DNA from 4 places in the Moorella sp. E306M genome. Region 4 is predicted to be linked to each of the others. Evidence: riboswitches for the same ligand, from Rfam matches in the RefSeq annotation. Region 4 holds a riboswitch; each other region holds the start of a gene.
What was found. A riboswitch is a leader RNA that binds a small molecule or an ion and turns the genes downstream of it on or off. The one in region 4 is predicted to bind cobalamin.

Region 1 (4,994 bases), 460 kb from region 4:
CCACTCCGTTGGCGGGATCGCGGGAGCCGGCACACTGGATGAAAGCCACCCGTTGCACCGGCTCTTTGCCCGGGGGACGGTGCGGGTACCCACTGTTAGCCAGCTGTTGCTCCAGCTCCAGGCCCGTCAAGACACCGCTATAACGGCCATAACCGTAACGGGCGTTTAAACTAGGGGGTAAATATTCCTCATAACCGGGACAAAGGATGATGGCAGCCACATTGATGGTTTCTTCCCGGCCCTGCCGGTTAAGATGGAGACAAAAATGGCCTGCTTTCCCGGTTAAGTTTTTAACTTCAGCACCGGTCAAGAGTACGATTTTATCTTCCCCGGCCAGCCTGATAAAGTGCGGGGAGCGTATACAGAAGAAACCATTCCAGGGCGTCATAGCGCAGGCGCTGCAGTCGTTGGTGGGAAAGGTCTTGGGTAAAATAGCCAGCTTGCCGCCCGGCCGGGCAGCGCGTTCTACCAGGATTACCTGGTAGCCGAGGCAGGCCAGGTCTAGAGCCGCCTGGACCCCGGCGATACCTGCTCCCAGTACGGCTACCGGCAACGAACCATTTTTAACCATCAATACCTCACTCCTTGCCATTAATTACGAGAGCGTCGGCTACCAGCTCGACTATGTTTTTCGCCTTAACATCGAGGTGATAATGACGGCATAAATCGTTCAATTGGTCAACGCAGTTATGGCAGGGAGTGGCGATAATCTTTGCTCCCGTGCGCCGGATCTGTTCTATTTTCACCTTTCCTTTAGCCATGCGTTCCTGGCCAAACTCGCTCAAAGAGAGCAGGCCGCCACCGCCGCCGCAGCAGTAGTTATTCTCACGGTTGGGTGTCATCTCCCGGAAATCTGCTACCGCCGCCCGGAGTATCTGCCGCGGTTCTTCAAAAATGCCCTCCTTGCGGCCTAGATTGCAGGGATCGTGATAGGTTACCGGTTCGCTGTTGCGGGAGGGGTCAAGGCGGATGCGGCCGTCTTGCAGGTATTCGGCCATGAGCTGGACGATACTGCGCACGCTGAAGGGGAGTTTGTACCCCAGCCACTGCTCCGGCCCCCAGCGAATGGCGCGGAAGGCATGGCCGCACTCGGTCATGATCAACTCCTGGCAGCCCAGGCGCTCCACCTCATCGGCCAGGCGTTGCACCAGGATAGCGCCGGCTTTGTCGTCCCCGGAGAAAAGGGCGTAGTTGGTCGCGTCCCAGTAGCGGCTGGAAAGGGTCCAGCTTTCGCCGGCGGCATGGAACACTTTGGCCGCCGCTAGAATGGAGAGGGGGAAGAACTTCGCTTCCCGCGGGTTGATAACGTACAATATCCTGGCGTCCTTCTTATCAACGGGTATTTCCGCCTCACTGCCGAACTCCGCCTGGAGCTCTTCCTGCATCCAGTCCAGGGTGTCGAGGTAATCCTCCTGGCTGATCCCCATATTATTGCCAGACTCTAGAGCCAGGTCTACCACTTTCTGCAGGTTTACGGGGACGCGGCCTTCTGCCGCCAGTTCCGACCGCATGGCCCGGACCAGGTCGCCCATATTCACGCCCACCGGGCAGTAGACTGTACAGCGGCCGCACATGGTGCAGAGCCAGATCATATCTGACGCCAGGAGCCGGTCTTCCATCCCCAAAAGGAGCAGGCGCACCATTTTACGGGGGTCTACGGGGGCGCCGATGTCGCCGGTAGGGCAGCCGCCGGTGCACACGCCGCAGGCCAGGCAGGTCTGCAGGCTGGCTCCGCCCATGGCCCGGGAGATTTTTGCAAGGCCAGGCGCTTCTGTAGCCAGCAAAATGGACATAAACAACACTCCTGGATAAAATTTAATGAATGGTGCTAGAAGTTAAAAAACGGATATTTCCTTGCCTTGTAACCCTGACTATACTTTCCGGTGGAACTGGTAGCCACAATACCAGTTTTTCTTTTGCCAGCAGGGACGCGCCCCTTCCTTTGGCTCTTCTAAAGGGGTGCTTATGCATTTGCCATCCTGCCAGCAGGGGTAAAAGGCGAGGTAATTAGGGAGGTTTGCGAGCCGGCAATGTTTGCCATCAAGGAGGCGTTTAATAAACATTAACCGTTGTAAGTCCAGTTCCGAATAGCAGCGCCGGCCGTTTTTCCTCATGGGAACAACCAGTCCCTTTCGTTCCCAGCGACGCAGGCGGTGGGGAGAAATATCTAAGACCTGGATAACCATACCGATGGGATACACCGGCCTTCTTCGCCCCGCTTACTATTGATCTTACTTATATCATATTTGTTGAACAAACCCATGTCAATAAACTTATAAAAAATCTTACAACAAAGTTATTTAGATATAGCAAAATTATGTTTTCAGATAGGAGAAAAGCGATACTTGATCTGGGATGATAAGTTAACGTAAAATAAAACTGCCAATAATTTATAAACTGATTGTTAAGCGAGGCGGCTTTTAATGCCTGAACAAATGTTATATACCATCAGCGTGGTCGCCGATTTACTGGGCATACAGCCGGGCACCCTGCGGGTCTGGGAAAGACATAAACTCATCCAGCCCGCACGCAAGAACGGGCGGCGCCTTTACTCAAATAATGACTTGAAACGGCTGCGCTTCATTCAAAAGCTCATCGATAAAGGCTTCAATTTAAACTCCATCAAACACTACCTGGCCTTCTATCCTTGCTGGTTATACGAGGACTGCCCGGCCTGCTCCCGGAAGACTGAACGCATAGGGTGCGCCAAGCCATGCTGGAAGGAGGAAGGGACTTACTGCCAGATCTCCTTTGACGATCCCTCCCTTTGTAATACCTGCCCCCATAGAAAACAGGAAACAAAGTAATTCCAGCAAGGAAAAATAGCCCCAGGTGAATAAAAACAGTGCTTAACCGGGGGATGAGAAGGTTATATAGCGGCAGGATTTTGCCTCATCTTTGTCGAAGATTACTGTGTTGAACATTACCAGAAAAGGATTCTCGCGGGTGCCAGGGAAGCCGGTGCAAGTCCGGCGCGGTGCCGCCACTGTGAGGGGGAGTACCTGCTAAAGGAGCCACTGGTCCAGCACTCAGCAAGATATTTACAGCTACGGGTTAATTTCTTATAGTATTAAGAAGTACCCGGAGTAGTGCATCTAAAGGAGCTGAGTGCTGGACTGGGAAGGCAGCAGGGAGCGTTGAACCCGAGCCAGGAGACCTGCCCGTGAGATTTCACCGTTAAACCACGGCCATGGTGAAGGTGAGGTAAGGGAGGATTTACCCCAGCTACGCAGGCGTGGTTGGGGTTTTTCATTCAGGCAGGCGAAAGGAGATTTAAATTTTATCATGATACCCAAGAAGATCATCAAGCGCGACGGCCGGGTAGTGGACTTTGACGAGGAGAGGATAATCAATGCTATTTACAAAGCGGCCCAGGCTGTCGGGGGCCAGGACCGCCGCCAGGCCAGCCAGCTGGCCAACCAGGTGACGGCCCTTCTGGCGGAAAAATTTGCCGACAGGCTGCCTACCGTCGAAGACGTGCAGGACCTGGTGGAAAAAGTATTGATTGAGAATGGCCATGCCCGGACGGCCAAGGCTTATATCCTTTACCGGCAACAACATGCGGAATGGCGGGATTTCCGCCACCTTCTGGTCAACGTGCAGGAAATGGTCCAGGGCTACCTGGACGGCCAGGACTGGCGGATTAATGAGAACAGCAACATGAATTATTCCCTCCAGGGCCTCAACAACCATATCATCGCCGCCGTCAGTTCCAGGTATTGGCTGGAAAAGGTCTACCCGCCGGCTATCCGCGAGGCCCATGAAAGGGGCGATATCCATATCCACGACCTGGGGTTGTTGGCGCCCTATTGCTGTGGCTGGGACCTGGCCGATTTACTGGAAAGCGGCTTTGCCGGCGTGGGGCAGAAGGTAGAAAGCGCGCCGCCCAGGCATTTCCGGACGGCCCTGGGGCAGATAGCCAATTTCTTTTATACTTTGCAGGGAGAAGCTGCCGGTGCCCAGGCCTTTTCCAACTTCGATACTTACCTCGCCCCTTTTATCCGTTACGACGGCCTGGACTACCGGGAAGTCAAGCAGGCCCTGCAGGAATTCATCTTTAACCTCAATGTACCCACCAGGGTGGGATTCCAGACGCCCTTTGTCAACCTGACCATGGATGTGGTTGTGCCGCAGATTTTAGCTAACGAGCCGGTGATTATCGGCGGCGAGCGCAGGAAAGAATGTTACGGCGACTTCCAGCAGGAGATGGACTGGCTGAATACGGCCTTCTGCGAGGTGATGATGGAGGGAGACGCCCGGGGCCGCATTTTTACCTTCCCCATACCTACCTACAATATCACACCGGATTTTCCCTGGGAAAGCCCGGTGGTAGAAAAAATCCTGGCCATGACGGCCAAATACGGCATCCCCTACTTCGCCAATTTTATCAATTCCGATTTAAAGCCCGAAGACGTGCGGAGTATGTGCTGTCGCCTGCGTCTGGATAACCGGGAACTCAAGAAACGCGGCGGCGGTCTCTTTGGGGCCAACCCCCTCACCGGGTCGATAGGTGTAGTCACCATAAATTTGCCCCGACTGGGTTATCTTTCTAAAACGAAGGAAGAATTTTTCACCGGCCTCAAAGCGAAGATGGACCTGGCCAAAGAGAGCTTGCTTCTCAAACGCAATATCCTGGAAAAATTTACTGAGCAAGGGCTTTATCCTTACTCCCGGTTCTATTTGCGGCAGGTTAAAGAACGCTTCGGCAGGTACTGGGAGAACCATTTTAACACCATCGGTATCGTGGGCATGCACGAGGCCCTCCTGAATTTTATAGGGAAAGGTATTAATACCCGCGAGGGAAGGGGTCTGGCTTTAGAAATCCTGGACTTCATGCGTTCTGTCCTGGCCACCTACCAGGTAGAAACCGGCCAGCTCTTCAACCTGGAAGCCACGCCGGCGGAGGGGACGTCCTACCGTCTGGCGCGGCTGGACAAACGCAATTATCCCGACATCTTCACTTCCGGAACAGAGGAGCCGTATTATACCAATTC
Region 2 (4,994 bases), 210 kb from region 4:
TAGGGACAGAAAATAAAGGCAGGCAGCGGCCCCCAGGGACTTGAGAAAAATTTTGCCGGCCAGGTGCATGCCGGCTGGGGTAACACCAAAGGTCCACCCCAGGATGGTCACGCCCTTAAGACCGGTCTGAGGCTGGCCGGTAATGGTGAGGGCGATCATGATCACCCCTGCTAGTAAAAAAGAAAAGGGCACTAGCATAAGCTGCAGGTAAAAACGGGCCGGGATGCCGGCGAATCCAATGGTAGCTCCGGCCATCAGGGCAATAATAATGGCAGGAATTGAAGGCCGGGGCGCCACCAGGGCGATCAGGAGGGTTACCAGGGCAAAGGCTATTTTTTCGCCCGGATGGACGTTCTTCAACCGGTTACTATAGGCATACTGATCAATGCTGAACATTTACTGTTGCTCCCGCTGTTTCTTTCCTTTGCTGTAACCCAGAAAGTAGCAAACAATGCCGCTGCCGATGGCGGCCTGGGCGGCAAAGAGGAAGGATTCCACTTCCCCGCTGGGGGGTTCCCACACAGGTTTAAACCAGGGTTCATAATCAGGCCGGATCTGGGTAATAGTATCTTCCGCCTGGTCGTCAGCACCAGCAAATTCAGCGCTGCGGTGAAGGAAAAAGGGTGCCGCTGCCAGGAGAATAACGATCAAGAGTAAAAAGATATTTTTCTGGGCGGTACTCATTACTTGTACACCTCCATGAACTGGATGTCAGTTACAATAGTTAATAAGTCCGTTTTAACCCTTTTTACCGGATATGCTGCTGGTTGCGGCCTCCCACCACCAAGGCCTTATTATCATCTAAAATAGACAGCTCTAGCAATTCGTTTTTATTATAAGTGGCCAGCAAGTTAAAGACGATGACAGTTAAGATACCTTCGCTAATGGCCAGGGGTATCTGGGTAACGGCAAAAATGCCCATGAATTTCAGCATGGACGCCAGCACCCCGCCGGGCTGGGCCGGGAAGGCCAGGGCCAGCTGCAGGGAAGTGGTGATATAGGTCATCAGGTCCCCCAGGGTGGCGGCCAGGAAGACGGCTACGGGCATTGAGCCATTGAGCCTCCGTACCAGGCGGTAAAGGCCGTAGGACACAAAGGGTCCGACGACGGCCATGGAAAAGGTGTTGGCACCCAGGGTGCTCAAGCCGCCGTGGGCCAGCAGGAGGGCCTGGAAGAGGAGGACAATACCTCCCAGGATGCTCATGGCAGAGGGGCCAAAGAGGATGGCGCCCAGTCCCACGCCGGTGGGATGGGAACAGCTACCGGTTACTGACGGGATTTTCAAGGCCGACAGGACAAAGGCATAGGCGCCTGCCAGGCCCAGGAGCATTTTCAGCCCGGGGTTGCTTTTAACGGTCTGCTGGATGGACCGCAGGCCCCAGAACCAGAAGGGTAGGACGACGACAAACCAGAAGGCGGCCCAGTTGAAGGGCAGGAAGCCCTCGGCGATGTGCATGGCATAGGCCGGCTGGGGCAGGACGGCCATGGCCAGCACGATATACATACCCAGTATGGTTATACGGCGGAACACGCTATATACCTCCCTCTGGAATTGAACTTGGAAATGCCGTTGCTATTTTTTTCAACAGGGCGATGGCTTCGGCAACTGTGTAAACTGGATAAAGGTACTGGATGGAAGGCCGCTTGATTACTACTACCGGGATCTTCAGCGCCAGGGCGGCGGCAATTTTGGACCCGGTACCGCCGGCCGGACCGGCGTCCCGGGTGACGATAACACCGGCCCTATAGGCTTTAAACATGGCTTTATTTATTTCTTTGGAAAAAGGCCCTTGCATGGCGATAATGTCGCGGGGTGTCAAGCCAAGGTCCTGGCATTTTTTAATTACCCGGTGCTCCGGTAATACCCTGACCACAATGCGTTTACCTTTAAGCAGGGGGTTTTTGACGAACACTTCCAGGTTATTGGTACCGGTAGTTAAAAAGATAGTCTCCCCCAGCCCGGCGGCAGTACGGGCGGCTTCTTCCCAGGTTGCCACCTGGTAAATGAGGCGGTCGTCCGGCAACTTTGTTTCTGGTCGTAAAAAACGCAGGTAAGGTAAGCAGTGTTGCCGGCACCAGGCTTCCAGGGTCCTGGATAGCTGGTTGGGGTAAGGAAGGGTGGCGTCTATTACTGCTTCCAACGCCCGGCCAACCTTCAGGGCGGCTAGATTACTTTCCGTTAAGGGATCTGTTAAAATTAACGTCGCCCCATCCTGCCGGGCCAGCTGTTCGCCATAGGTGCTGTCAGTCCAGGTGGCAACCTCGTAGCCTTCCTGCCGCAGGTTACGGATTAACTGCCTTCCCTCGCCGGTACTCCCTACCACTAAAATCAAAACGCGCCGTCCTCCCTGTAGAAACTAAAAATCCCCGGCTGTTTTGCCGGGGAAACCGGTGGCGCCGCTAAAACAGGCATGCCTAACTAAACCACCTCCCCGGGTTGAGACCCTGGTGGCCTCAGAACAGGCTAGCCTGTTGGCCTGGCATCATCGGTTGCGGCAAGTTCCCGCTTCCAGGCGGTGATTTGCCCAACCTCTCCCCTGCCGGCGGCTGAATTTAAGCCCGGTCTTCTCGAGACCGCGCACCCATACTGTATGCAATTTAAAACCCTCTGCTCCTACACAAGCAGAGGGTATGCTTGCCATGGTTTTGGCCAACCACCCCCTATCCGGCGTAGGGGTAAAGGTTTCCAGGCAACCGGTATCCTGACTCGGGATCACTGCTCCGGCACCGCCTTCCCAGGTATTACCCAGTGGCTTGATGGTGCCTCGCTCCCCCTCACAGTGGCGGGACCGTGTCAGATTTGCACTGACTTCCCGTATTTGCCTAGAACATATTCACTTTAATGTTATTCTAGCATAACCTGGATATGATGTCCAGGGGTTTTAACGTAGCTTGGTAAGTCCTTATTCCTGATGATTTTTTGCCAGGAGTTGTTATGCCAGCCCGGCTCGCCGGGCGACACGCAGGATGGCTTCACTGGCCTTTTTCCGGACTTCACCGGCATCAATGGTCTTCAATTGCCTTTCCTCCATGACAATTTTGCCGTCGACCATGGTCAGGGTGACATCCGAGCCTCTGGCCTGGTAGACCAGCTGGGTGTAGACGTCGACGCCGTCCTGCGGCTGGGTATGGAGGCCTGCCAGGGAAACCAAGGCCAGGTCGGCTTTCTTCCCTACTTCCAGGCTGCCGATTTCCTTTTCCATGCCCACGGCCCGGGCCCCGCCCAGGGTGGCCATTTCAAAGACCACAGGCGCCGGCATAGCGGTGGGCCCATGGAGGGGTTTCTGGATCAACGCTGCCAGCCGCATTTCCATAAAGGCGTCCAGGTTGTTATTGCACGGCGCGCCGTCGGCGGCCAGGGAAATCACAGTACCCCGGCTCAGGAGATCCGGTACCGGGCAGATACCGGAAGCCATCTTTAAGTTAGACGAAGGACAGTGGACCACTTTCGTACCGGTGCGGGCCAGGATATCCTTCTCCTCTTCACTGAGCCAGATACAGTGGACCAGGATGAGGTCGGGACCGGTGAGGCCGAGATCGTCAAGGTAAATGACGTTGCGCCGGTTGTGGAGTTTTTCCACCAGGGCGCATTCACCCCGGTTTTCTGAAGCATGGGTGTGGATTTTAACGCCGTAATGGCGGGCGAGGTCCCGGACTTCTAATAATAATTCTTCGGTGCAAGAGACGACAAAACGGGGCGTAAAGGCGTACTGGATGCGGCCATTGGCGTGGCCGTGCCACTTCTCCAGCAGGTCGACGCTTTCTTTAAGGGAGGCCGCCGTTGTTTCTTTAAGGCTGTCCGGAACGTCCTCGCCAAAGTCCATCATTACTTTGCCGGTAATGGCCCGGATGCCGCTTTTGGCAATAGCTTCAATGGCCGCATCGGTATGATGGACGGTCTCCATGTCGACGATGGTGGTGGTTCCGCTTAAGAAAAGTTCACCGATGCCCAGCAGGGCGGAGTAATAAAGGGACTCGGGGTCGTGGGCACCTTCCAGGGGCCAGATGCGCAGGCGCAGCCAGTCCAGGAGTTCCAGGTCGTCGGCGCGACCGCGGAAGAGGGACTGGCAGAGGTGAATATGGGGCTGGATGAGGCCGGGGATGACCAGCTGGCCCGTGGCGTCGATAATCCGGTCGGCAGTGGCCGGTGTATTGCCGATGGCGGCGATGTGGTCGTCTTCAATATAGATATCCCCCTGGAAAACTTCCCTCCGGGGGTTCATGGTAACCAGGGTACCGTTCTTGATTAAAATACTCATTTCTTCTCTCCTTCTTTTTCCCGCAGGGCGGCCAGGATTTTCTCCGGTGTAACCGGCAATTCAGTAATGCGAACTCCCACGGCATTGTAAATAGCATTGATAATGGCCGGTACGGTGGGGATGGTAGCGGGTTCACCAACTCCTTTGGCGCCGTAGGGGCCGGTGGGCTCATGGGTTTCCACAATCAGGGGCTGAATCTCGGGTATATCCAGGGCAGTAGGAATGAGATAGGTAGAAAAGGAATTATTAACGATCCGGCCCTGCTGCAGGTGAACCTTTTCCAGTAGGGCCATACCCAGGCCCTGGGCGACACCGCCTTCAATCTGGCCCTCTACCCCGAGGCGGTTTACGGCCCGGCCCACGTCATGGGCGGCTATGAGCTTTAAAACCCGCACTTCCCCTGTTTCCGTATCCACTTCCACCTCTGCAATCTGGGTACCGAAGGCGTAAGGCCAGTATGGTGCCCCCTGGCCGGTCTCCCGGTCAACGGCCGTGGTATGGGTGACGAAGGTTCCCTGCCCCACCAGGCGGTAGCCAGCCAGGCGGGCCCGGGCGGCTGCCTCGGGGTAGGATATTTGTTTCTTGGGGTAACCCTTGACGTAAATTATTCCCTCCCTGGCTGCCAGGCCGGCAATGGTATTAACCCCTAAGAGGGTCCGGGTGTATTCAAAAAGGACTTCCCGGGCCTGGCGGCAGGCCATTTGCACGGCATTGCCGGAGGCATAGGTCTGGCGG
Region 3 (4,994 bases), 530 kb from region 4:
CAGCCCGGCCGGGAGCCCGGCGGGAAACCCTGGAGGCCTATATTAAACGCCTGGAAAAACTGGAGGAGATCGCTGATTCCTTTGCCGGCGTGGAAAAATCTTATGCTATCCAGGCCGGACGGGAGGTAAGGATTTTAGTTAAACCTGACAAGATTGATGATGCCATGGCCATGCACCTTGCTAGGGAAATCGTGAAAAAGATCGAAAAGGAAATGGAATACCCGGGCCAGATTAAAGTGGTAGTTATTCGCGAAACCCGCGCTGTCGATTATGCTAAATAATTTAAATGGCAGGGAAGGAAATAGTTTTTCCATCCCTGCCATTAAATTTTCATCGTTTCCGGAGGACAAGGCAGGCAGGAATTTGCTTTTGGTTGCAGAAGTAGTGTCTTATTGGTGGTAACATCTTATACATATACATAAAAGTACGGGGCAGGTGTTAACCTTGGGCCTGAAGTACAAACACGGCGGCGAAGTATCTGATACTATCGGTCTCCTTATTTCTATCCTGGTACGTTACCCGGAAGTAGGTACCATTAACTATGAACCCCAAGACCAGGTTTTACGCTTTACTTTTATGCTGTCCCAACCCCTGGCCGGGGAGGCTATCCAGCAGTTTGAAAAGAAATTCCGTAAATCCCTGGAAGTATATAACTACCTGGAAGACCGGGAAGCAAGGGTCATTAACCTTAAATATACACCTTATGACCAGCTGACAGCCCTGGAGGTACAACGGGATGTAACCACCCTTTCCCGGGATGAAATTGACCTCATTATTGCCCTGGTGCGGGAGGAATTTGGGTCCAGCCTGGTTGCGGAGAACAATGATAATATCATGGAAGAAGAACTTTTGCTCCAGGAAGAGTTAATTGACCGTATGCTGGAAAGTGTTAGGGGTACCGTCCCGGAGCGCCAGCTAATTGCCTTCCGGGAAGAAGGTCGGGTCATGGTGTTTAATAAATAGAACCGGCGCGAATAATAATTTTAAGGTAATTCGAGGGGAGCCTTGTTTTTGCGGGTTCTAATGATTGGCGATGTAGTGGGACGGCCGGGCCGTAAAGCGATCCGGGAACTCCTGCCACCTCTGCTCCAGGAATACCGGCCGGCCCTTGTAGTAGCAAACGGCGAAAATGCTGCCGGTGGTAATGGTATTACGCCGGCTATTGCCGGTGAACTTTTTGCCGCCGGCATTGATATTTTAACCATGGGCAACCATGTCTGGGATAAGCGAGAAGCGCTGGCCCTCCTGGAGGAGGATGAGCGCATTGTCCGGCCGGCCAATTATCCTCCTGGTACTCCTGGCAGGGGCTATACCCTGGTAAAGGTCAAGGAAGACCTGCAGGTAGGAATTATTAATTTATCGGGGCGGGTGTTTCTATCATCCCTGGAGTGTCCTTTTCGCCTAGGACGCCGCCTGGCAGAAGAGATCGGGGAGATAACTAAGATCATTTTAGTAGACTTCCATGCTGAAGCAACTTCAGAAAAGGTTGCCCTGGGCTGGTACCTTGACGGACTGGTAAGTGCGGTCATCGGGACCCATACCCATATCCAGACGGCCGATGCCCGCGTCCTGCCCCAGGGGACGGCCTATATCACCGATGTAGGCATGACCGGCCCCAGGGATTCGGTCCTGGGGGTAAAAACAGAACTTGTCGTTAAAAAATTTCTTACCCAGCTGCCGGTGCGGTTTGAAGTCGCCGGTGGCATTATTCAGCTGGAAGCCGTGCTGGTAGATATTGATCCCGCTACCGGCCGGGCAATGGCTATCCAGAGGTTGCAGCACTACGGCACGGCGTAAATTAACCATTGGACAAGATATCTATGCAGCTAGCTGATTTACATACCCATACTACGAGTTCCGACGGTCTGCTTTCACCCCCAGAACTAATCAGGCTGGCAAAGGCCAAAGGTTTAACGACCCTTGGTGTCACCGATCATGATACGGTAGCCGGCCTGGCAGAAGCCCTGGCTGCCGGCAGCAGTTACGGCGTGACGGTCATTCCTGGGGTCGAGCTGAGCACCGAGTGGGAAGATAAAGAAATTCATATTCTGGGTTATTACCTTGATTGGCAAAAGGAAAATTTGCTGGCCTTCCTGGAAACTATGCGCCAGGCGCGTTACCGGCGCACGGCCCGGATGGTCGCCAGATTACAAGAGCTGGGTTATGATATCAGCATGAGCGAGGTCGAGCAGGAACTCAGGGGCGAGGCCGTGGGCCGTCCCCATATCGCAGCCGTTCTGGTCCGTAAGGGATATGCCCCCTCTGTGGAGGCGGCCTTCAAAACCCTGCTGGCACGGGGCCGGCCTGCTTATGTCCCGCGGGAAAAAGTTGAACCTGGCCGGGCGGTGGAGGTAATATTAAAGGCTGGCGGAGTGCCGGTCCTGGCCCACCCGGGCTTAAGCCCGGCTGATGCCCTTCTTCCGGCCCTTGTTGATGGCGGCTTACAGGGTATCGAAGCCTATTATCCTCTCCACGATGCCGCTGCCACCAGGCGTTACCTGGAATTTGCCTCCCGGTATGACCTGGTGGTAACCGGCGGGTCAGATTTCCACGGCATGGTTGACAACAGCCATGCCGACCTGGGGACCTGCCGGGTGGGCACAGCGGAACTGGAGCAATTACAGAGGCGAGCGGAAAAGATTAAAGCTCAAGCGACTAAGGTTTGATTTCCAGGCATATACTTTAGCAAACTAATAATGAGGGGGTGGGGCCGTTGGCTGGCAATGAGGCAGCTGGCCTTTACCGGCGTATCCAGGAGCTGGAAAGTAAGGTAGAACAATTACGGGTCAGCCGGCGTGTCTTGCTACGCCTGATAGAAAAAAGTGAAGCCGAAAAGTGGGAGATGGTAAATCGCCTGCGCCAGGAAAAGGAAAAGCTCCAGCTCCGCAACCGGCGCTATGCCCGGGCTATCTGGGAAAAGAATAAAGAGCTGGCTATGATCACAAATAAGTTGCAGGGCATATCGTTACCCAGGGCTTGACTGATAGGAGGGAGCGATTTATACTATAATTAACTTAATAGGGAACAGGTGCCTGAAAGGTTAAAAGGGAATCAGGTGTAAATCCTGAGCGGTCGCGCCACTGTAACCGGGGAGCCTGCTTCAAGGCCACTGGTATTATACCGGGAAGGCGAAGCCAGGCAAGGAGCCGGAGCCAGGAAACCTGCCTGTTCATTTCACCCTCGCGTTAAGGGGCCTAAAGTTAGGTGATGTGACTCCAGCTGCTTCGTGGGGGCTGGAGTTTTTATTTTAGGAGGCCATTCTATGGGGTACGGGTCGTTAATCATGGTAACCGGGGGGGCCAGGAGTGGCAAAAGCCGCCTGGCTGAAGAACTGGCTGCTGCCGGAGGCGAAAAAGTAGTCTACCTGGCCACGGCGACCGTGGACGATGCCGAAATGGCGGCCCGGGTGGACATGCACCGGCGCCGACGACCGGCTGCATGGCTGACGGTGGAAGCTCCCCTGGCCGTCACGGAAGCCGTGGCCCGGGAAGGGCGGCGTGCCGGTACCATCCTCCTGGACAGCCTGGGCATGTGGCTCAGCAACCTTTTGAGCCAGGAGGCGGCTGGAGCAGGAGACAGCTGGGAAAAAAGTACGGCGGCTGTAGAAGCCATCATGGTCAAAGTGAGGGAACTGGCGGCCGTAGCCCGGCAGGTACCGGCGCGGGTAATTATTGTTACTGAAGAAGCGGGAATGGGGCTCATTCCTCCCTATCCCCTGGGCCGGGTTTTCCGGGACCTGCTGGGCCTGGCCAACCAGGAGATTGCTCGCCGGGCCGACCAGGTCTACCTGGTGGTGGCCGGCCTGCCCCTGGTTTTAAAGGATAATAAGGCTAATGAAGAAAGGTTGTTGGGAGGAACTTCTCCGAAAATACAATAAAAACTGGAGGAGAAATCGTTGCAGAGGGAGTTACGGCGGGGTTATACCACAGGTACCTGTGCGGCTGCTGCGGCGAGGGCGGCGGCCATAGCTTTATGGCAGAAACAACTGGTGCGGGAGGTTACCCTTACCCTGCCGCGGGGGGAAAAGGTAACCCTGCCGGTTACCGTGCACCAGGGTCCGGGCTGGGCCGAGGCCGTGGTGGTCAAAGACGCCGGCGATGACCCTGACGTTACCCACGGGGCTGCCATCCACGTCCGCGCCCGGCAATCCGGCCGGGGGTTGACTTTGCGCGGCGGACCCGGCGTCGGGACAGTAACCCGTCCCGGCCTGGCTATACCGCCGGGGGAACCGGCCATTAATCCCGTTCCCCGGCAAATGATCGCCGCGGCAGTTGCCGATGTAACCCCGCCCGGCCAGGGCCTGGAGCTGGAAATCAGCATCCCCGGGGGGGAAGAGCTGGCCCGGCGGACCCTCAACCCCCGCCTGGGGATTGAGGGCGGCCTTTCGATCCTGGGCACTACCGGTTTTGTCGAACCCATGTCCGAAGAGGCCTACCGTACTTCCCTGATACCGCAAATAGACGTCGCCCTGGCTGCCGGCTGGGAGACCCTCATCCTGACCCCCGGCCGCCTGGGGCAGCGCCAGGCCGAAGAACGCTATCACCTGCCGGCTGCGGCCATTGTTCTGACCAGCAACTTTATCGGCTACATGTTGGAGGCCTGCGCCGGGCGGGGGGTGAAGCGGGTGCTCCTGTGGGGGCACGGCGGCAAGCTCATCAAGGTGGTGGGAGGCATCTTTTATACCCACAGCCGCCTGGCCGACGCCCGCCAGGAAATCCTGGCCGCCTGGGCCGCGGCGCGGGGGGCATCCCCGGAAGCCGTGCGGCAGCTTTTAGAGGTAACTACAGTGGAAGCTGCCCAGGAAATTATCCATAGCCACGGTCTGGGGCGAGAGTTCTGGGACACCCTGGCGGCCCGGGCCAGCCGGCGGGCCGAGGACTTTGTCCGTGGTGAGCTCACCGTAGGTACGGTTTTGCTCAACCTGCAGGGAGAAATTATGGGCCGGGATGCGGTGGCCCGGCAGATACTGGAGGCGTGGGGCCATGGGAGCTGAT
Region 4 (4,994 bases):
GAAAACGACCATTGTTACCAACCTGGCCCTGGCCCTGGCCAGGAAAATACCGGTGCAGGTACTCGACTGCGATGTAGAAGAGCCCAATGCCCATCTCTTCCTGCATCCGGTATTCCAGGAAGAAGAGGAAGTGACCCTGCCGGTCCCGGAAGTGGACAATACCAAATGTAACGGCTGCGGCAAGTGCAGCGAAGTTTGCGCTTTTCACGCCCTGGCCGTCGCCGGGGGTAAGGTTATTACTTTTCCGGAAATGTGCCACGGCTGCGGCGGCTGCGCCATTGTGTGTCCCCAGGGTGCAATTACAGAGAAACCTTATCGTATCGGGGCGGTAGCCAGGGGCCAGGCCGGCAAGATTGATTTTGTCCACGGCAAGATTGATGTGGGCGTGCCCCTGGCACCCCCGGTGATCAGAGCGGTCAAAAGGCTCGCCCACAAAGAAGGGCTCACCCTTATAGACGCCCCGCCGGGTACTTCCTGCCCGGTAGTAGCTGCCTTGAAGGGCAGCGATTTTTGCCTGCTGGTTACGGAGCCCACTCCTTTCGGCCTTAATGATCTCAAGCTCGCAGTCGGCATGGTGCGAGAACTGGGTATTCCTTTTGCGGTGGTTATCAATCGTTCCACCCTGGGTGACCTGCGGGTGGAGCGTTATTGCCGCCAGGAAAAGATTCCGGTCCTTCTGAAAATCCCCTTTGACAAAAGATATGCTGCCACCTATGCCAGAGGGAGATGCCTGGTGGAAGATTATCCCGACTGGGTACCGCCTTTTGTCGGCCTCTGGCAGGAGATAGAGAGGCTGGTGTCACAACATGCAAGAGCTGCTGGTAATTAGCGGTAAGGGCGGTACCGGTAAAACTTCTATCGTTGCTGCCCTGGCAGCCCTGGCGGAGGATAAAGTCCTGGCCGACTGTGACGTTGACGCTGCCGACCTGCACCTGCTCCTGCGGCCGGAGGTGGAGAGCGTCAATGAATTTTACGGCTCCAACAAAGCGGTTACTGATGCCGGGCGTTGCACCGGGTGCGGCCGCTGTATCGAAGTTTGCCGGTTTGGCGCTATCACGAAGGCAGATAACGGGTCAAGGGGCTCCGTTTTTCAGGTGGATTCTCTATCATGTGAAGGCTGCGGGGTCTGCACCTTGACGTGCCCGGCAGGGGCCATTACCATGAAACCCAACCTAGCCGGGTACTGGTATATTTCAGAAACACCTCACGGCCCTCTTGTACATGCCCAGCTAGGCCTGGCCGAGGACAATTCCGGCAAGCTGGTGACGAAGGTACGCCAGGAAGCGCGGCGGCTGGCGGAGGAAAATAAGGCCCGGCTGATCATTACCGACGGCCCGCCCGGCATCGGCTGCCCGGTCATATCCTCCCTGAGCGGGGTAACCCTGGCCCTGGTGGTGACGGAACCGACGGTAGCCGGCTGGCACGACCTGGAACGGGTGGTGAAGCTGGCCGGCCACTTTAAAGTACCGGTGGCCGTTTGTATTAACAAATATGACCTGGCCCCTGAGAAAAGCCGGGAGATTGAAGCTTATTGTTATGAGCAGGGCCTTACCATAGCCGGTAAAATACCTTTTGATGCCGACGTGGCCAGGGCCTTGGTAAATGCCGTGCCGCTTACGGCCTGTTCCCACGGGGCGGCAGCAAATGCCGTCAAAGCCATGTGGGATAGCTTGATGGTACAATTGGCAAGGATAGGAAAGTAGTAAGAGGACTTTATGGGGCAAATAAATATGGGGCAAATAAAAAAGTTCTTGCCGGGAGGATTCTGGTAGTATCTGTAGAATGGTTATATAAAGAAAAATGAATAACGGTGCAGGCATCAAGGGAAGCCGGTGCAAATCCGGCGCGGTCGCGCCACTGTAAGGGGGAGTGACCCCGCATCAGGCCACTGGACCGCTACTCAGTACGTTTTTGTAACGGGTTAACTTCTTTAGGCTGAGTGCGGGCTGGGAAGGCGTGGGGGAACGGTGAACCCGAGCCAGGAGACCTGGTGCTTGCCGAAGTAGCTGGTGCTCCCTACGCAGGATGGGGAAACGGCATAACCCCTGATTTCTTTGGAGCAGGGGTTTTAATTTTATCAGGGTAGGCGCCTGGCCCCGAGGGGCCGGCTTAAATGCTGCCAGCCGGCCCGGCAAGGAGCTTCCAACAAGGGACAACAACTGGATGTTCACGATGCGCCGGGAACGGTAGATGGACGGCCTATTCTAACCCACCCGGGGAGTATTGCAGGGAGGTGTTAGCATGAGGCCGTCTTTTTCATTTTTGCAAGCAGACAGGTGCTGGGTCTGGAGCACGTCGTAAAGGTGTGACACCCGTTAAGACCCTTTTGATTCTCTGGCTAAATTTTATGAAAGGCAAGGTGGCAGGAATGTCCTATAAGAGGTTCAACAGGCGTTTTATATCCCTGGCAACAACGGTTTGCCTTCTTTTCAGCTTTCTTGTACCTTTTGTTGTCCCGGACAAGGCTATGGCCGCGGATCAGGCCGTTGCCTATACTGCCCAAGAACTGGCCGCCAAAGCCATAAAATTTATTAACGACCGCTACCAGGCCGGGGAGAAGATTGACGGCTACACGGCCTACATACTTACCCTGGCGGGAGAAAATCTAGAAGATAAAGTAAAATGGACCAAGAATGAGGAAACGTTAAAAAGCAGCATCGAAAAACTGGCCGACTTACTTGGCAATAATAATAGTTTAATTACTTACATTATGGCGACCCAGAATGCCGACGGTAGCTTTGGCCCTTTGGCCAATGATTATGGCACCAAGGCACCGCTGCAGGCCCTGGCGCTGGTAAAACCTGATTTGCCGGTTAATGATCCTGTTTATAACCAGGTCCAGGACAGCATTAGCAAGGCAGTTTCTTATTTTAAAAATCGTTACCAGAATGGCAGTTTAACTTATGAGGTCAACGGTTGGAACTTTGATTATCGCTGCGTAGAAGCTCTGGTCAACGCCGGTGAAGACCTTTCTGGAGGCGGGTGGGTCTATAATGGTAAATCTTTGAAAAATGTCGTTATTGCCTCTGCCGAGGCTGCTGCCAGCAATCCCTCCGTACTGGATGCCGTCTATCTGGCGAAAGAATTAACCGCCCTTTATGCCGTAGATCCGACTTCAAGTTACATTAATATGCTAGCCGACGCCATTATTGCTAAACAAAAGACTACTAATGGAACGATTTATTTTGGCAACAGCATTTATGACGATGTTACAGTTTTAACCGCCCTTGGCAAAGCAGGCAGGCTTAGTGTCATTGACCAGGTGTATGCCTTGAACTACCTTAATGGGTTTAAACATGAACATAAAAACGCCTGGGGGCAGCCAGCCGGAGCGGCATGGAGCGGTTATACCGCGGAGGAACCGGATTTAACGGCCCAGGTGCTTACGGCCCTCAGCTACTTTGACGGGGCGAAGGTAGAAGGTAGCGACGTTTATAAAACCATCCAGGAGGGCCTGGCTTACCTTAAAGATATCCAGGACGTAGACACTGGCGCTATCCCGGCCCAGTGGGATAGTACCTTTTCTACGGCCGAAACCCTGATTGCCTTAAAATCTTTAGGTAAAACGTATAATGATTATGCCGGCAGCAGTTCTCCATGGGTGAAAAGATCAAGAACGAAAACTATAGCCCAATGCTTGTTGGCCTTAAATAGATGGGGTGATACAGTACGGGTAAATAAGCTGGCAAATCTTTTAAAGGAACGGCATTCTCCTAACGGTTTTGACAACAGCGTTTACAGCGACATGTGGGCCTATATTGCTCTGGGGGAAGCGGGCCAGATAACCTTAATCAATGATGTTTATGCCCACGATTACATCCTGGGCAAGCAAAGCGTGGCCGAGGCCACTTATGGCGCCTGGGGAGAGGCGGTGGGTAACACTTTTTACCCCGACTTTATGTCTACCGCCCAGGCGATCCGGGCCTTGACTTATCTGCCAGGTTATCAACAAAATGACCCGCAAATCCAGAGCGCCATCGATAAGGGCCTGGCCTATTTAAAGAAGTGGCTGCAGCCTGACGGCAGCGTGTATTATCGCACCGAGTCTTGGGCCGAAGATCCGGTAGTAGATACCACCGAAGTGATTATTACCCTGAAAAGGCTGGGACATGATCTTTTGAGCTGGCGAAGCCCTACGGGGTTATCGCCGGTATCCTACATGATGCTCAAAGCCTTGAACGATGATGGTAGCTTTGGTGCATATAGAAATGTTTTGGACGCCAGCGAGGCCCTTTATACTTATCTTATCCTGGCTGGAACAATCGACCCCAGAACTTCCCTGGGCCTTCTTGTTCAACCTGCTGCTGCCAGCCTCAATCTCAACGGCAAGCAGCAGTTTAAGGCCGTACTGGCTTATTTTGACGGCACGAGGAGCGACGTGACCAACGAGGCCGTCTGGTCGGTGGGCGATACCAGCATCGCTAGTGTTTCTGACAGCGACTACGGCCTGGTCACTGCCCTCAATACCGGCCAGACGGTGGTAAAGGCTATTTATAACGGCCTGACGGCGACGGCCATTCTCAATATTACCTTACCCACCTCATCCACTCCGGATCGTGATTACTGCATCGTCGACATTGCCGTAGTAGGCATGAACGGCGAGCTCCTTTATGGGCCCGGCTCGGTCATGGTGAGCAAAAACGGCAGGTGGGGCCTGACGGCCCTGGGAGCCCTGGACGCCACCGGTCTTTCCTACGTCGACGATAACGGCTTTGTTAAAAGCATCGCCGGCCAGGCCAACAGTGGTATGAACGGGTGGATGTACAAAGTCAACGGCAGCGTACCCATAGTGGGCGCTTCCCAGAAAGCGATCCAGGAGGGCGACCAGATCATCTGGTGGTACAGTACGGACTGGAGCTCTTCGGGACCAGTGTGGGAAAGTCTGGTAAAAAGCAGCACATCTGCCTCGACGGCTATGTCTGTACCGGCCGATCTAAAGGAGCAAAATAAAAAACTCCCAGTAGCCCTACAGGCCCCCCAAGTTGCCGTGGATG

Region 1: another riboswitch for cobalamin. It lies ahead of FLZ89_RS09895 (ribonucleoside triphosphate reductase); the one in region 4 lies ahead of FLZ89_RS12255 (S-layer homology domain-containing protein).
Region 2: another riboswitch for cobalamin. It lies ahead of cobK (precorrin-6A reductase); the one in region 4 lies ahead of FLZ89_RS12255 (S-layer homology domain-containing protein).
Region 3: another riboswitch for cobalamin. It lies ahead of cobU (bifunctional adenosylcobinamide kinase/adenosylcobinamide-phosphate guanylyltransferase); the one in region 4 lies ahead of FLZ89_RS12255 (S-layer homology domain-containing protein).

What each region holds. Positions count from the first base shown of each region.
Region 1 covers NZ_BJKO01000001.1:1,918,778-1,923,771, forward strand. The annotation lists gene FLZ89_RS09875 (FAD-dependent oxidoreductase) at 1-571, opposite strand, end outside; gene FLZ89_RS09880 ((Fe-S)-binding protein) at 579-1,793, opposite strand; gene FLZ89_RS09885 (MerR family transcriptional regulator) at 1,872-2,186, opposite strand; gene FLZ89_RS09890 (MerR family transcriptional regulator) at 2,424-2,807, shown strand; cobalamin riboswitch at 2,928-3,179, shown strand; gene FLZ89_RS09895 (ribonucleoside triphosphate reductase) at 3,286-4,994, shown strand, end outside.
Region 2 covers NZ_BJKO01000001.1:2,583,762-2,588,755, reverse strand. The annotation lists gene cbiQ (cobalt ECF transporter T component CbiQ) at 1-396, opposite strand, end outside; gene FLZ89_RS13360 (energy-coupling factor ABC transporter substrate-binding protein) at 397-684, opposite strand; gene FLZ89_RS13355 (energy-coupling factor ABC transporter permease) at 749-1,504, opposite strand; gene cobK (precorrin-6A reductase) at 1,533-2,324, opposite strand; cobalamin riboswitch at 2,676-2,876, opposite strand; gene FLZ89_RS13345 (5'-deoxyadenosine deaminase) at 2,934-4,259, opposite strand; gene FLZ89_RS13340 (xanthine dehydrogenase family protein molybdopterin-binding subunit) at 4,256-4,994, opposite strand, start outside.
Region 3 covers NZ_BJKO01000001.1:2,910,781-2,915,774, reverse strand. The annotation lists gene rny (ribonuclease Y) at 1-281, shown strand, start outside; gene FLZ89_RS15105 (hypothetical protein) at 445-963, shown strand; gene FLZ89_RS15100 (TIGR00282 family metallophosphoesterase) at 1,012-1,797, shown strand; gene FLZ89_RS15095 (PHP domain-containing protein) at 1,806-2,666, shown strand; gene FLZ89_RS15090 (translation initiation factor 2) at 2,714-2,980, shown strand; cobalamin riboswitch at 3,010-3,183, shown strand; gene cobU (bifunctional adenosylcobinamide kinase/adenosylcobinamide-phosphate guanylyltransferase) at 3,263-3,877, shown strand; gene cbiD (cobalt-precorrin-5B (C(1))-methyltransferase CbiD) at 3,896-4,993, shown strand; gene cbiE (precorrin-6y C5,15-methyltransferase (decarboxylating) subunit CbiE) at 4,983-4,994, shown strand, end outside.
Region 4 covers NZ_BJKO01000001.1:2,376,566-2,381,559, forward strand. The annotation lists gene FLZ89_RS12245 (ATP-binding protein) at 1-829, shown strand, start outside; gene FLZ89_RS12250 (ATP-binding protein) at 807-1,703, shown strand; cobalamin riboswitch at 1,823-1,989, shown strand; gene FLZ89_RS12255 (S-layer homology domain-containing protein) at 2,369-4,994, shown strand, end outside.